Regions from separate parts of the Pseudoalteromonas sp. BSi20311 genome, predicted to be linked through region 1. Evidence: predicted binding sites of a transcription regulator. Region 1 holds the regulator's gene; each other region holds the start of a gene.
The links. Region 1 encodes sigma-54, which starts transcription at its own class of promoters, with help from an activator protein. Its sites were predicted from a motif close to GTTGGCACGNNNNTNGNNT; they were not measured.
Positions count from the first base shown of each region.

Region 2: a site for sigma-54 is predicted at 1,075-1,093, ahead of P20311_RS08770 (P-II family nitrogen regulator). Genes of this name have one in related genera too.
Region 3: a site for sigma-54 is predicted at 3,765-3,783, ahead of flgJ (flagellar assembly peptidoglycan hydrolase FlgJ). Genes of this name have one in related genera too.

Region 1 covers NZ_BADU01000188.1:39,935-45,647, forward strand. Annotated here, with positions in the region: gene mgtE (magnesium transporter) at 1-308, opposite strand, end outside; gene P20311_RS17975 (HPr family phosphocarrier protein) at 415-687, opposite strand; gene rapZ (RNase adapter RapZ) at 705-1,547, opposite strand; gene ptsN (PTS IIA-like nitrogen regulatory protein PtsN) at 1,567-2,019, opposite strand; gene hpf (ribosome hibernation promoting factor) at 2,024-2,311, opposite strand; gene P20311_RS17995 (RNA polymerase factor sigma-54) at 2,338-3,837, opposite strand; gene lptB (LPS export ABC transporter ATP-binding protein) at 4,172-4,897, opposite strand; gene lptA (lipopolysaccharide transport periplasmic protein LptA) at 4,894-5,433, opposite strand; gene lptC (LPS export ABC transporter periplasmic protein LptC) at 5,423-5,713, opposite strand, start outside.
Region 2 covers NZ_BADU01000078.1:4,832-10,544, forward strand. Annotated here, with positions in the region: gene P20311_RS08765 (response regulator) at 100-882, shown strand; gene P20311_RS08770 (P-II family nitrogen regulator) at 1,141-1,479, shown strand; gene P20311_RS08775 (ammonium transporter) at 1,489-2,718, shown strand; gene mrcB (penicillin-binding protein 1B) at 2,859-5,192, shown strand; gene hemL (glutamate-1-semialdehyde 2,1-aminomutase) at 5,256-5,713, opposite strand, start outside.
Region 3 covers NZ_BADU01000100.1:8,219-13,931, reverse strand. Annotated here, with positions in the region: gene flgL (flagellar hook-associated protein FlgL) at 1-721, opposite strand, end outside; gene flgK (flagellar hook-associated protein FlgK) at 724-2,730, opposite strand; gene flgJ (flagellar assembly peptidoglycan hydrolase FlgJ) at 2,732-3,727, opposite strand; gene P20311_RS11860 (flagellar basal body P-ring protein FlgI) at 3,864-4,958, opposite strand; gene flgH (flagellar basal body L-ring protein FlgH) at 4,971-5,654, opposite strand; gene flgG (flagellar basal-body rod protein FlgG) at 5,669-5,713, opposite strand, start outside.

The DNA of each region.
Region 1 (5,713 bases):
TCCCCTAAATCATCATGGCCCATGTCTTCTGTTGCAGCAGCAATGTGCTCAGGTGCCATTTGCGCAATAATGCCCAAACGTACGTCTTCAGAGAGCTCTTCAAGTACATCACCCTGTACATCAGGATCAACCAGTTGCCAGAGCATACGACGAATTTTATGGGGAGATGATTCTAAAAGAAGTGCGGTATCACAAGGTGCCGTTTTTGCTAGCATGCGCCTAACTTGAACAAATTGACCACTATTTAGTGACTTAGTCACCTGTTTTAGTTGTTGTAGTGGAATATCTTGTTCTAAAGCTTCAGGCATTGGCGTCCTTAATTAAATTTTATTACACGATGATGGGGTATCGCTTTATCTTACTTTATATCAGTAAACTACCTCAACCACTATTAACCTTAGCTTATAAGCAGGATTACTCTTGCTCATTAAATCGTTGGTCAATGAGCTCACCAATTGCATTAAGTGCAGGCTCTGCGTCAGGGCCTTCACATACTACCTTAACTTCTTTGCCTTGACTGCTTTCGAGTAACATAAGTGCTAATACACTGTCGCCAGCGGCTTGTTTATCGTCTTGAAATAACGTGATTGAGGCATCAAATTGCACAGAAAGCTGTGCCAGCACCGTAGCTGCTCTGGCATGCAGGCCTAACTTGTTTTTTATTAAAAATGTGTTTTCTAACCGCATTACTATTCTCTTTGATGTTATTCTTGTTCTCTGTGACGAATTTTTACATTAGGATGACTCATTGCAAAACTTTCACCTATAGTTTGCGCTAAGTAAACAGAACGGTGTTGTCCACCAGTACAACCTATGGCTATGGTCAAATAGCTGCGGTTATTTCTTTCTAAATGCGGCAACCATGTTTGTACAAAGGTTTGAATTTGCCATGTAAATTTTTGTACTATGCTGTGGCTGGCTAGGTAGTCTTTTACCGGTTGATCTAGCCCTGTGAGTGGCTTAAGTTCAGGCTCCCAATGCGGGTTTGGTAAAAATCGGGCATCGAATACGTAATCTGCTTCTTTGGGTATACCGTGCTTAAAACCAAATGACTCAAAGGTAATGATCAGTTGTTTGTCTTTTTTACCGAGTATTTTTTCACGGATAGACTCAGCCAGCTGATGCACACTTAAATCAGTGGTATCAATCATATGATCAGCATGATTGATCAAAACATCCAGTAGTTGTTTTTCTTTTTTTATTGCTAAATCAAGCGGCAGTGAGTCAATCGAAAGAGGGTGAAGACGCCTAGTTTCCGAAAAGCGTTTAATTAATGTTTGATCGTCACTGTCTAAATAAAACACCGTTGGTTTAGTGAAACCAGGTAAATATTCAATGATTTCATTAAACTGTTGCTGCTCTTTAGGTAAGTTACGCACATCAACACTTACGGCAATTTTGTTGTAGCTGTCGGAAACACTACGAACAAGAGATGGTAATAAATTTAAAGGAATATTATCTACACAATAATAACCTAAATCCTCAACAACCCGTAACGCAACAGATTTACCAGAACCTGAGCGACCACTTATAATTATTAATTCCATTTATCACCCTTTATTGTTACTACGGTTGACTGACAATGACTTGGTACAGCTCATTGTCGGATTTTGCCGCCCGTAATTGCTTACAAAATTCTTTTTCGTTGAGCTTATCTGCAATGGTAGCTAAGGTCTTTAAATGCTGTTGATTGTCACCGTCTGGGACAATTAAGGCAACAAAAATGTCGACCGGTCGGTTATCTATCGCATCAAAATTAATAGCCGTTTCGCTCACCAGTATAAGTGCAAGAGGCTCTTGTGCACCACTCATACGACCATGTGGAATTGCAATTCCTCGGCCTATACCTGTACTCCCTAGCTTTTCTCTAGCGGTTAACGCGTTGAGAATATCTTGTTGGGTTAAATAGGGCAGTTTATTGTGAGCCAATTCACTGATAAATTCTAAAATTCTTTTTTTACTATTAAAAAGGACCGCAGCTTTACTGCAGTCCTGACAGATAAGTGAGCTTAGTTTCATAGTGTTAGTGTCGAGCAAGTTTCTCTTTGTGTTTAATTACTTGACGATCTAGCTTGTCAATCAGCGAGTCTATAGCGGCATACATATCTTGATGTTCAGTAGAGGCAAAAATTTCAGCGCCACTAACATGAACGGTTGCTTCAGCTTTTTGGTTTAGTTTTTCTACATCGAGAATAACATGCACATTCGTTATGTGATCAGTGTGCCTCTGCAGCTTTGCAAATTTACTATTTACGTAGTCTCTAAGCGAGTCAGTAATATCTACATGGCGACCAGTTAAGTTCAGTTGCATAAACATTTTCCTCTTTGTTGTACGCCTTAAATCAAACTTTTTCGTTGATTCGACGGGGGAATAGCTAGAGATTCGCGATATTTTGCAATAGTTCTCCTTGCTACTTTAATTCCTTGCTCTGCCAATATATCTGCAATTTTACTATCACTCAATGGTTTAGCTGAGTTTTCTGCTGCGATTAATTTTTTAATTAATGCGCGAATTGCTGTTGATGAACATTCGCCACCGTTTTCAGTGCTTACATGGCTTGAAAAGAAATATTTAAGCTCAAAAATACCCCGTGGTGTGTGCATGTATTTTTGCGTAGTAACACGTGAAATAGTCGATTCGTGCATTTCTACCATTTCTGCCACATCATTAAGCACCATAGGCTTCATTGCCTCAGGACCATGTTCAAAAAAGGCCTGTTGCTGTTGCACAATACAGTTAGTTACTTTAAGTAGCGTGTCGTTTCTACTTTCTAGACTTTTTATAAACCATTTTGCTTCTTGCAAGTGTGAGCGAATAAACTGGCTATCACCACTTGATTTAACAGTACGTGACATAGCCGCATATTGGCTGTTTACCCTAATTTTAGGCATGCTATCAGGGTTTAGTTCAACCACCCAACGCCCTTTAATTTTTTTAACCGACACATCAGGAATAACATACTCTGACTCTTCTCTGACAATAGTGTCCGCCGGTTTTGGGCTAAGGGTATGAATTAACGTCATGATCTCTTTAAGCTCATCTTCTTTGAGCTTAGTTTTTTTCATTAACGTGCGATAATCACGTGCAGCCAGCAAATCAATATGATCGGTTAAAATCATTTTTGTTTCGTTTAAAAAAGGCGTGTCTTTATCAAACTGATTAAGTTGAATACACAAGCACTCTTGTAAACTACGCGCGGCTATTCCTACCGGATCAAATAATTGAATACGCTTTAATACCGCTTCTATTTCATCAAGTTCAACTTCATCTTCGTCGTCGTTTTCTTGATTAAAGCTTTCTAAAATTTCTTCACAGCTAAGGGTTAAAATACCTGAGTCGTCCACGGCTTCTACTATTGCAATCGCAATGGCTTCATCTGTAGGACTAAATGGCGTCAGTTGCAATTGCCACATTAAATATTCATGCAGCGTTTCAGTTGAAGAGCCTTGATAAATTGATTCATCTTCAGGCATCGGTCCCGATGAAGAGGCAGGTGCTGCGCTCATGTATTCATCCCATGTAACATCCATTGCCATATCATCGCTAATGGTGTCTTTGCTCATGGCTTCGCCGCTGTCTTGCTCATACTCGCTAGGTTTTTCGTCAGCTGAAGTACTTAGCGTTGATTCATCGTTATCGGCTTTTTGTTCGTTTTTACCCGCAGCATCTTCGCTGTAATCTTGTTCTTCAACTTCAAGCAAGGGATTGCTATCGAGCGCTTCTTGAATTTCTTGCTGGAGATCCAATGTACTGAGCTGCAATAAGCGAATTGCTTGTTGCAACTGTGGAGTCATTGTAAGTTGCTGGCCCATGCGCAGCTGTAATGATTGCCTCATTTATCTCTAACAATCCTTTTAAATTACGGTCTGTTGACCTTTACGGATTAAAATTTGTTCAAACTAGGGGCGGTTTAATCGCGGCGCGAGGTTTGTAACCTAGTGGGCTAAGTCAAAACCGAGCAACAAAAAGTAAATCGTCCCTAGGCAGAACCCGAAGGGCAGCGCCTGTTTGGCATTGATGCTGCGTTATCGCCTATTTATGGGGAATACCACATCACATAGGCTCTGCCTTGCCTAAATACCAAACAGACTGCTGCAAATTCAACCTTGAAAGGTCAACAGACCTAAGTATAATTAATCTTAGCAGATGCTTAGTGGAATAACACAAATATTAGAGCTTGAACTGCTCGCCCAAATAAACATCGCGTACTGTTTTATCGTTTAATACGTAATCTGGAGTGCCTGATGCAATTAACTCCCCATGAGAAACTATGTAGGCTTTTTCACAAACATCAAGTGTTTCGCGTACGTTGTGATCTGTGATCAATACGCCAATCCCTCGATTTTTAAGATGCTCTATGATCTTTTTAATATCTAATACAGAGATAGGATCAACCCCTGCAAAGGGTTCGTCCAATAGTATAAATTTAGGATTTGCTGCTAATGCCCGGGCAATTTCAACACGGCGGCGTTCACCGCCTGACAGAGCCATACCTTGGCTGTCACGAATATGCTGAATGCTAAATTCATCAAGTAAATTATTTAAGGTATCTTCACGCTGTTGTTTATTAAGCTCTTTACGTGTTTCTAAAATAGCCATTAAGTTTTGGTAAACCGTCAGCTTTCTAAAAATCGATGATTCTTGTGGTAAGTAACCAATCCCTAAGCGAGCTCGGCTATGCATAGGTAATAAAGTGATATCTTGATCATCTATTGATATTTTACCTTTATCGCTCGGTACAAGGCCTACAATCATGTAAAAGGTCGTGGTTTTACCTGCGCCATTGGGGCCAAGTAAACCGACAATACTGCCAGCTTCGACTTCTAGGCCAACATTTTTCACCACTTCACGGCCTTTATAGCTTTTTGCTAATAGCTCTGCTTTTAATGTGCTCATGGTTGGCCTTTATCGTCTTCTTTTTTGTTTTCAACAGGCACCAAAATGGTGTGTACACGATCGGTTGAATTTTCATCTTTTTCTGCGCTAATCAACTGCTGCTCTATATCGTAGGTGATACTTTTAGCGGTAATTTTTTGACCTGCTTGAGCGATACTGGCATCACCGATTAAGGTTAAAAAACGTTGCGATACATCATAGCGAACTTCATTGGCACTGGCGCTCATGATGGTGCCATCAGCTTGTGTTTCTTCAAAGTAAGCAGGGCTACCTGTGGCAATTAAAAGTTGCTTATTCTCGCCTAAGTCATCACGTTTATGTACTTCTAAACGATCGGCGGTAATGCGGCGATTACCATGAATAATTTCAACATTTTTCTCAAAAATGCCCACGTTTTCTTTTAATTGACCTTCCTGTCTGTCAGCACTAATTGAAATTTGATTAGCCGCAGGGGCTTCAACGGTTTCCTCTGCATGGCTATGAAATGCAATCAGTAGTGAAGGAACAATTAAAATTTTAAATAGGTTATTGGTCATAATATAGGGTTCGCGTATGGTTAATAAGTTTAATCACTTCGGTTTTTAAATCGGCTTCAAGGCCTTTACCGATGATTTTTAAATTAGGTCCTGTAATAACGACTGGCTGCTGTGACTGCATAGTCAGTAGTTTTATATCTACATTGATGCTATCGGCTGTGATCGTATCGATCATGGCGTTATCGACTAAATTTAGCGCTTTCACATTACCCTCTAACACCAGTTGCCGATCGTCGTAGAGGGTGGCTTCATCAGCGTTAATACGCCATGTTTGCTGTTC
Region 2 (5,713 bases), on a different contig from region 1:
AGGTTATTGGTCGCTTTAATTGTTTTTAAATGGATGCTTGAGAGTGATTTATTTTTAGGTTTATTACCATAAAGGGTGAACGTAAATGAAAGGGAGTTTATGCAACGGGTTTTAATTGTTGAAGATAATATAAGGGTACAACAGGTACTCAAACATATTGCTGCTCATTATCTTGGTGTGCGGGTTGATTTCGCTCAGTCACTTACTCAATGTAAAAAGTTACTAAATCAAACTAGTTATTCGCTCGCGTTAGTTGATTTATCTGTTGGTGGTCAAATCGATACTGATATAACTCGCTTTACACTGTCGCAAGGTATCCCTACGTTGGTGATGACAACGCAAACAGATGAACATACACGTTTAAAAATGCTGGAATTAGGTATTATCGATTACGTCATTAAAGATAATCGCGACTCTTATCTTTACGCTATAAAATTTGTAGCACAGTTATTGCGTAACCAGGGGCGCAAAGCGCTGGTTGTAGATAATTCCTTATTGAGCAGTAGCTTGGTTAAGCAAATGCTCGAAAAACAATTGTTTGACGTCATTACTGTTGATAATAGTGCGCAAGCTCTTCATATACTTGAGCATGATCAGGCTATCAACTTAGTGATCACTGACCATAACTTATCAGGTATGAATGGTTTTGAATTAATTAGAGTTATTCGTAATATTAAAAGCCGTGAGCAATTGGCCATTATTGGTTTAGCTGATGTATATAGTTATGGCGTTGCTGCACGATTTATTAAATCAGGTGCGAATGACTTTTTAACTAAACCCTTCACCCATGAAGAGTTTCACTTTCGAGTGGTGCAAACTATGGAGTCAATATGGCTAAGTAATGCTAAAAAACCGGCTTTGTCTTTCGATGCGACAGAGTAACTTTAATCTTAAATACATTATCAATGTGTATTTGGCGAGAGTGTAACGGTTAGTTAAAGACGATTATTTGCGTATTTATCGACTCGCACCAATTCTGTATTTTGACTTAAAAAAAGCGCACCTAAATGGTGCGCTTTTTTGTTTTTTATATTATTTAATTTAATAACCCTCTGTTTTTATTTGTAATTTAAAGCTGGCACAAAGGTTGGATTGCATAGAGCAAATACAATAACAAGCTAGTGTCCTAAGGGGGCCTTTGTGAAAATGATCAGTGCAATAATAAAGCCATTCAAACTAGATGATGTGCGTGAAGCACTCGCTGATTTAGGCATCGAAGGAATGACCGTGGTTGACGTTAAGGGGTTTGGACGTCAAAGAGGTCATACAGAGTTATACCGTGGTGCAGAGTACCAAGTTGACTTTATACCTAAAATTAAACTTGAAATTGCCACTCGTAGTGAAAATTGCCAACGCGTTGTAGAAACCATTACCAAAGTTGCTGGAACGGGCAAAATTGGTGACGGCAAAATTTTTGTTTACGACTTAGATCAAATTGTCCGTATTCGTACTGGCGAACTTGATGATGATGCTATTTAAGGGGGCAACATGGAAAATACAATTATAGAGCTGAAGTTTTCGCTCGATACGTTTTACTTTTTAATCTCTGGCATCTTAGTTATGTGGATGGCAGCTGGTTTTGCAATGTTAGAAGCAGGTTTAGTGCGCTCAAAAAATACCACAGAAATTCTAACTAAAAATATCGCACTTTATTCTATCGCTTGTACTATGTTTTTGTTGGTCGGTTACAACATTATGTATGTAGACAACGTTGAAGGCGGAATAATTCCTTCATTTGGTGGCCTAATAGGTAGTCAAGCGGCAGACGCCGATCATTCACTAGAGTCTGATTTTTTCTTCCAAGTAGTATTTGTTGCAACGGCTATGTCTATTGTATCTGGCGCCGTAGCGGAGCGTATGAAGTTATGGGCTTTCTTAGTGTTTACAGTAGTACTTACAGGATTAATTTACCCAATTGAAGGTTACTGGACATGGGGTGGCGGCTTCCTATCTGAATTAGGCTTTGTTGATTTTGCAGGTTCTGCCATTGTCCATGCAACCGGTGCAGCTGCAGCGCTTGCGGGTGTAATTCTACTGGGTGCACGTAAAGGTAAATATGGTAAAAATGGTGAAATTTACCCAATTCCAGGTTCAAACTTGCCACTTGCTACATTGGGTACATTTATTTTATGGATGGGTTGGTTTGGCTTTAACGGTGGATCACAGTTATTAATTTCAGATAAAGAAAATGCAACTGCAGTAGGTCAAATACTACTTAACACCAATGCTGCTGCAGCTATGGGTGCAATATCAGCCTTGTTCTTATGTAAATTATTATGGGGTAAGGCAGATTTAACCATGGTACTTAATGGCGCACTTGCAGGCTTAGTGGTTATTACTGCAGATCCATTATCACCATCACCATTAATGGCGTGTTTATATGGCCTACTAGGTGGATCTTTGGTTGTACTAAGCATTGTGGCACTTGATAAAGTGAAAATTGACGACCCTGTAGGTGCCATCTCTGTGCATGGTGTATGTGGCATATTAGGTGTGGTATTAGTGCCGGTTACTAATGCCGAGGCTAGCCTTGTGGCACAGTTAATTGGTTTACTATGTATCATTGGCTTTGTGTTTATCGCTTCATTCATTGTTTGGGCAGTCTTAAAACAAACTATGGGTATTCGTGTTACCGAAGAGGAAGAGCTAAACGGTATGGATCAACATGATTGTGGTATTGATGCTTACCCAGAATTTGTTTCAGTAAGAAGTAATTAAAAGTAAAAGTATTGTGTGTTCAATCAAAGCCCTACTCAGTTAGGGCTTTTTTGATTTCAGGAAGGGTTAATTTTTCAGGTGTTAGAGTAATGTGATAAGCTCCTCGCGTTAAATCAACCTTTGGAATGTATTACACTTAAATGGCTGAAAAAAAGAAAACACCGACCAGTAAACCCTCGACTAAGCGCGCTACTAAGTCATCTAAAACATCAGCGCGAAAAAGTGCTGCAAAAAAAACCGCAAGTTCGGCTAAACGGCCATTTTTAAAAACTTTGTTTTCTATTTTTTGGAAACTGAGTCTGGCGACTTTCATCGCTGTAGCACTTTACTTTATTTATCTTGATGCAAAAATCACCCGCCAATTTGAAGGCAACAAATGGCAACTTCCAGCCCAAGTGTATGCGCGTTCAATGACGTTTTTTCCTGGGCAGTTTTTATCTGAGCAAGAAGTTTTATGGGAGCTTAAACGTTTAAATTACACGGCAGTTAATCGCTTGAGCCGCACAGGGCAATATATTAAAACAGCTAATAGTATTAAGATTTTTCGTCGTGATTTTGAATTTTATGATGGTTTAGAAAATGCTCATGTAATTGAATTACGTTTCTCTGGGGAAAAGGTTGCCAGTATTAAAGATAAATTCGGTCGTCGCTTAAACACTGCCAGATTAGAGCCTGTACAAATAGCCCGTATAGGTAATGACTCAAAACAAGACCGCGAATTTGTGCCATTAGATAAATTTCCAGACATGCTTAAGAATGCTTTGTTAGTGGTCGAAGACCGCGATTTTTATGATCACCACGGGGTATCGGTATTTTCTATTTTACGGGCTTTATATACCAATATTCGCGCAGGAAGAACCGTGCAAGGGGGCAGCACACTGACACAACAGTTGGCTAAAAATATTTATCTTACCCGTGAACGTTCATTAGTACGTAAAATCAATGAAGCTTTTATTGCGCTTATTCTTGATTATCGTTATTCAAAAGATCAGATTCTCGAAGCCTATTTAAACGAAGTCTACCTAGGTCAGTCTTATAACCAAGGTGTGCATGGTATGGGATTAGCGGCTGAGTTTTACTTTGCAAAACCCGTTGATGAACTTGAGTACGACCAAATTGCTCTGCTGGTGGCCATGGTTAAAGGCCCTTCTTATTATAACCCTAGACGTTATAAAGAACGTGCTATGGAGCGTCGTGACTTAGTGCTGCGTTTAATGGTCGATAACAAACTTATTTCCACTAAAGAGTATCGAGCCTCATTAAAGCGCGCAATTGATATTGCGCCAATGAAAGCCAGCTTACAAAAGTCTTACCCAGGTTACTTGGAGTTGGTTAATCGCGAGTTAAAACAGCTGCTACCTGATCAAGAAGTATTAGATGCAGGGGTGCGCGTATTTACCTACTTCGACTTGCAAAAACAAACCGCAATGGAAGAATCGATTAAGGCCAGTTTACCTTATTTGGAAAGGCGTCCAAATACCAAAGAATTAGAAGCGGCAATGATCTCCGTTAATGTTGAAAAAGCTGGTGTATCAGCGTTAGTCTCTGGACGTGATGTGCGCTATTCAGGGTTTAACCGCGTACTTGATACCAAGCGCAATATTGGCTCATTAGTTAAACCGGCAGTGTATTTAAGTGCACTGCAGCTTCCTCATTATAATTTAGCGACGTTGCTTGATGATTCACCCGTGCAAGTCACCAACGAAGAGGGAAAAGTATGGCAGCCAGAAAACTTTGATCATCAATATCGAGGTGCCGTGCCTCTTTATAAAGCATTCAGCCACAGCATTAATATTCCGGCAGTTAACTTAGGGCTTGATGTTGGGGTTGATAAAGTTGCTAATACACTCAGAGGACTAGGTGCTAAAGGCCATATTAATGAATACCCGTCGCTGCTATTAGGGGCTATTGAAATGTCGAGTTTTGAAGTGGCTCAGCTTTATACCACAATTGCTGCTGATGGCGAATACAGAGAGCTGACGTCTATCTCGGCATTAACCGACTCTGTTGGTAAAGTACTTTATAAGCATAAAGTGAGTAACGAACAACGCTTTGATAAAGATGCCATGTACATGACCAAATACGCTATGAAGCGAGTAACTAAAGATGGCACCGCTAAACGCTTAAATTTACATTTTCCGTCGATTCAGCTCGCAGGTAAAACAGGTACCAGTAACGAATTACGCGACAGCTGGTTTGCTGGGTTTGATCAAAATACAGTGACGGTTGCATGGTTAGGTCGTGATGATAATAAAAGTACTGGCTTAACCGGCAGTGTAGGCGCGCTTGAAACCTATATTCGTTATTTAAAACCCTTAAACCCGCAAGCAATTGCCGATACCCGTCCACCTTCAATTCGGTGGGCATTTGTAAACGAGCAAACCGGGAAGCAAGCACCACCAGGGTGTGGCAAAGTGATTCAATTACCGCTTAGGGCCAGTGAGTTTAAACCAAGGCCCCAATGTATTCGCTAAGTAATAAAAACAAAAAAGCCCGAAAGGGCTTTTTTATGGGTAAGCGATCTTATGAGCTAAACGTTATAGTTTAGCAAAAGCGCGCTCTGCCGCTTCAATCGTTGCCTGAACTTCTTGCTCTGTATGCGCAGCACAAACAAAACCAGCTTCAAACGCTGAAGGTGCTAAATAAACTCCTTCTTCAAGCATTAAGTGGAAGAACTTTTTAAAGCGCTCTAAATCACATTCAGTGGCTTGTTGGTAAGTAGTTACTTTTTCTGCATCAGTAAAGAAAAAGCCATACATGCCGCCAGCGTAGTTAGTCGTTAAGGCAATACCTACTTTTTTAGCTGCTGCTTCAAAGCCTTCACAAATCGCTTTACTAATAGCTTCTAATTTTTCGTGAACGCCAGGTGCACTTAGTAACTCAAGTGATTTTAAGCCTGCAGCCATCGCAATTGGATTTCCTGAAAGTGTACCCGCTTGATAAACTGGGCCTACAGGTGCGATGTAATCCATAATTTCTGTTTTACCACCAAACG
Region 3 (5,713 bases), on a different contig from region 1:
TATAGGTATTGATCGTTGGAGAAATAAGCGGATCTGGGTCTGAGTTATAATTATCTTTATGAAAACGGTCAAACTCGCCTTGGTTTTCAACATAAACAGTTCCAGCGGTAATGCCGCCTGTTGGCGTTCCATCGTTTGAAACTACATCGAGTCGCGCATCAACTCGTTCAAATACATTAAAGCCATTATCGCTTGATTTGATCTCAACGCCTTTTGCGATCGTCACTTCGTGTTGGCCTTGATCGCCTTGATATTCGTATTTGCCATTGGTGCTATTAAATGTATAAGTTTGAATATCGTCTTGATAGCCAGAGAAAAGGTATTTCCCTCCTTCAGATTGACTATTCATTAAGTTAAGCAGTGATTTTTGCAGTTCTTTTAGTTCACTGGCAACTGAAGCCAAATCACCTTCATCTAACGAACCATTGCCCGCTCGTATAGTTAACATTTGCGCTTCTAAAATAGTGTCGTTCATACCTTGTAATAAACTTTCTTCGGTTTCTAAACGCCCTTTTAGCTGGTTAATATTTTTGGTCAGCTGCTCATTCGTTTCTATTTTATTGGTGTACAACATACCCTGAGAAATAGCTGCAGGGTTTTCAGAGGTACTCAAATATTTTTGGCCTGTAGTGACACGCTCTTGCGCACCTGCTACATTTTGTTGATTCTCAAGTATTTTATTAATGTTATTTTGATACATTAAATTATTTGATAAACGCATAATTACCTCGCCGCACTCAGTAAAGTGTCAAAAATAGAACGTGCTGCAGACAATACTTGAGCAGATGCAGCATAAGATTGCTGAAAACGCAGCAAATTAGCCGCCTCTTCATCTAAGTTTACGCCCGACAATGATTCATACCAGGCTTCTGATTGTTGTGCTAATGCATCAAATGCAGCACCGTTGGTCATTGCTTGGCTGGTCACTACCCCAACATCAGTTACCAAGCCTGCATAGGCCTGATTCAACGTTTTATGATTATCGGCTGAGGCACTTGCCACTACATTTTGACGTACTAAATCGGTATTTTGTAAATCTGCGAGCTTTTGGCCATTACGGTTATCATCAAAACCGCCTTCATTAAATTCTAAATTAAAGGTATCACCTGTAGCCGGTACACCTTCAATATTAAAGTCAAAACCATAGCCATCGTAAGGCGCTCCAGCTTGAGCGAGTATATTATTAGCAGGCGGTGTAACCGTAAACGTGGTCGTGCCATTACCGTCAGTCAGTTGATATTCGTTAGCATTAGCTGTTTTAACAATGCTAATAGGGCCATTAGCTAGCCCTAGAGGGTTACTAAAACTGCCAGTGGTTACATCGCTCACATCACCCGGTGAAATAGTACCTGTCCCTGTATTATCAAGGCCATCTGCTGTTCTAATTGGTGAGGCCAAAGCAATGTCTTCACCTCGACCACTGGTCAACGATATATTACCCGCAGCGCCACTATTGAGCTTTACCTGAAATTGATCCCCAGCATTACCGACTCCCGTTACATTAAGCTCTAAGCCAAACGATTCCCCACTAGTAATCGCTGCTGAATCGATAATGCCACTGGGTGGGATAGTTGCTAAAGAGGCTGTACCTAAAGGCTCACCTTTATTATCAATAGGCTGAATGCTCACCTCATTAGGATTACCCGTATAAGTGATCACAAAGTCACTGGCTGGTAGTTCGCTGCCTTTACCTGCCTCAACGGTTGCTGACATATTAGCTGTTCCGGTATTTGCTTGATAAACATAAGCACTGACCGTTGGAATTTCAAAAATATCTCCACCTAATTCACCATTAGCATCCATCCCTAAACGGTTTTGCTGATTAAACGAATCGGCAAGTGCAATGCCCATCTGGCCAATTTGATTTTGTGCAGGCACCAAAATATCGTCTCTAAATGCCAATAAACCGCCAATTTTACCTTTTAATTTAGTAGGATCTATTTCCAGTGGCACAGCTTGACCGCCATTTACATCTAAACGTAACTCTTTAAAATTGGCATCTGGATCGCCACTAATCGAGAACAAGTTGAATGACCCATTTTGCATAACAACCGCTTCACCTGAGCCCATAAATACTTGTTTTTCACCATTGGGGCCATCGAGTGTTTCTATATCAATCAGTTCAGATAAATCACGTATTGCTTTATCACGCTCATTATAAGCTGAGCTCGCATCCGCTTCGTTCTTGGTACCATGAACACCTGCAATTTCTTGGTTCAACGAACTAATACTTTCGATTAGCGTATTCGCCTCTTCTGAAAAAATTTCTAATTGCTCATTAACCACCGCTTTTTGCTCTGAAACAATACCTGCAAGCCTGTCCATTTGATCAATCAAATTTTGCGCATCACTCATCACTAATGAACGAGCAACCGTTGATGAAGGTTGATTAAGAGCCTCTTGTACGTTATTGAACATTGAGTTGATACTAGTTGATAAGCTGTTTGATTTTTCTGAAAAGATTTGATCAACTCGACTCGCTTCACTAACAAATTGATCAAAAAAGCTTTTATTTGAGGTATCTCGGTTTAATTGCTTTTGCGCAAACTCATTCAATAATCGATACGTTTGGCCACGGCCTACCTGATTATCAATCATAGTGGTAAACTCGGTGCGCTCACGTACATACCCTTCGGTATTAACATTTGCGATGTTTTTACTTGTCGTTTGCAGTAGCTCAGCGTTAGCTCTAATGCCTGAATTAGCAATGTTTAATAAATTAAACGACATGTTACTCTACTCCTTGGCGGATCACGCTTGTGGCGATATTCTTCAATTCGTTACTGTTTAGCACTCTTTTTATTTTGTCAGCATAGTTAGGGTCGGTTGCATAACCGGCTTGCTGTAAAGAGTCTAAAAATTTGTGCGGCTTTGCTGTATTGTTTAATGCATCTTGATAGCGAGGGTTCTGCGTTAAAAAATCCACAAAATCATTCACACTATCTTTTATTGAGTCATACGCTCTAAAGCTTGCTTGCTTTTTAACTGCAGCGCCTTGCTCAAACTCTAAAGTGACCTTACTGGCTTTTTCGCCCTGCCAACTTTTATCTGACTTTATATTGAATAAATTATTTGAGCTATTGCCATCACCTTTACTGATAATATGTTTACCCCAGCCAGTTTCTAATGCTGCTTGCGCAACCATAACCGCCGGATTTAAACCAATTTTTTTAGCCGCTGTTTTTGCGTGTTCCCACACTGTACTTACAAATTCCTCAGCATTTTCAAATGTGCCAGACGCTATGTTTTGTTCGCTTTTTTCAGTTGAATCAACGAGCGGCACTTTTTCAGTGACCTTTTGGTTTTCTTGATGAGGTAAGGTGCTACCCGCACGTTGGTCACTAAAGAAATCTGACGTTGTACGAAGAACTGAGCCTGGCATAAAGTTTTTTCCATCTGGCGATAGTTGCTGCACAATTAAATCAGCAAGACCTAAAGAGCCATTTGATGAAAGCTCTGTAGCCATCTGTTGGTCGTGCATTTCTTCAAAAAACTTCACGCCACTTGCATTAAATGGGCTTTCTTTGTCTTCAAAAGCCTCATTGGCTTTACGCATACTTTTCAGTAGCATTTGGGTGAAGATAGCTTCAAATTGTGCCGCCGCTTTTTTTAACGCCGCTTTAGATGCATCGGTTGATGCATCACCGCTGTTTAAAGCATCTCGACGCAAAGAGTCTAAGTTGCCTAAATCAAAAAAGTTTTGCTTATCTAGATGATTTGTTTCCATCAGCTTTTTGACACAATAATTAATAATACCTAGTTAAATGCAATAATTGAGCCAAAAGAAGAGTAGCGATGAAAGGTTAAGGATGAAAGGTTAAGGGTTAAAGACCCTAGGGCTTAGGGTCTAGAATCTTATAAAACTAAATTACAACAAGCTGACCGTTAATTGCACCGGCTTCTTTAAGTGCTTCAAGAATCGCCATTAAATCGCCAGGGGCAGCGCCAACTTCATTAATAGCACGAACTAAATCATCAAGGCTGACACCTGGGTCAAATACAAAAGCACGTGAATCATCTTGATTAACGTCAATAATACTTTGTTGGGTAACCACTGTTTCCCCCTCTGCTAAAGGATTTGGCTGTGCCACATTTTGTTGCTCAGCAATGGTCACAGTAAGGCCACCATGTGTAATTGCCGCAGGTTGTAATTTTACATTTTTTCCAATAACTATAGTGCCGGTGCGTGAGTTAACAATTATTTTTGCCGAAGTATCCGCAGGCTTAAACTCTAAGTTTTCAAGAGTTGATAAATACGATACACGTTGCGAGGCATCACGAGGTGCAATAACGCGAATAGAAGCCGCATCGAGTGCTTGAGCGCTATTTGGGCCGATTAAATCATTTATGGTTTTCTCTAAACGTTTAGCAGTAGTAAAATCAGGGCGGTTTAAATTAAAGGTAATATAATCGTTTTGCATAAATGGGCTTTTAACAGCACGCTCAACGGTTGCACCATTTGGTACGCGTCCTACCGTTGGCGTATTAATCACAACGCGACTACCATCAAGGCCTTCAGCGCCTAAGCCACCTACAATTAAACTGCCTTGAGCGATGGCGTAAACATTACCATCAACCCCTTTTAGGAATGTTTGTAATAATGTACCACCGCGCAGGCTGCCTGCACTGCCAATTGATGACACGGTTATATCAATAGTCTGCCCTGGCTTTCTAAATGGAGGGAGTTCTGCATGAACAGCAACCGCTGCAACATTTTTAATTTTTGGCTTTAAACTCGCAGGTAGTGTAATACCAAAACTATTAAGCATGCCTTTAAAACTTTGCTCGGTAAAACGGCTTTGCTCTCCGGTGCCCGGTAAACCAACAACCAATCCATAGCCCACTAATTGGTTTGAGCGCACCCCTTCAACCATAGATACATCTTTAATTCGCTCAGCACTGGCAGTAAATTGCCAGCCTAGTAGCACCATAAAACAAAAAACTTTAAAACCATTCATGTTGAATGTCCTCTAAAAGGGAAACAATGAGCTACTAAAGAAACGCGTTAACCAACCCGGGCTTTGTGCCTCTTGAGTTTGACCCTTACCTGAATACTGAATACGCGCATTCGCAATACGATTAGACTCAACGGTATTATCAGCATTAACATCTTGTGGACGCACTAACCCCTCTAAGCGAATAAATTCTTCACCGGTATTTAGCGTTAGCCATTTTTCACCGCGAATCACCAAATTACCATTTGGTAATACTCGCATCACGTTAACCGAAATATCGCCAACTAGGCTGTTTGATTGATTTGATCTTGAGTCACCTTTAAACGACGCATCACTACCAACCCCAAATTGAATACTATCGCCACCAATATTAACCGGTAAACCACCTAAACCAATAACAGGATCGAGGCTAGCATCTGTTTGTTTATCTGTTTCTGTTTTAGCCGCTTTTGTGGCTTGGGTTGACTCTTGCAATTTAACCGTAATGATATCGCCTGTTCTAAGTGCTTTCTTATCGGCATATAAGTCATTCGATAATTGTGTACTGAATAAAGAGCCAGTTGCTACCACTGACTCCATATTAGGCTCTGGATACATAGGTGCATAGTAGGGATCGTCCTGCACTACTTCATTATTTTGTGTAGATACACAACCGCTTAACAGTAAAGTCCCTACTGCAAATAACATGATATTACGCATACAATCCCCCAAGACTATAATTGTTGATTGATGTAGCTCATCATTTCATCAACCGCTGA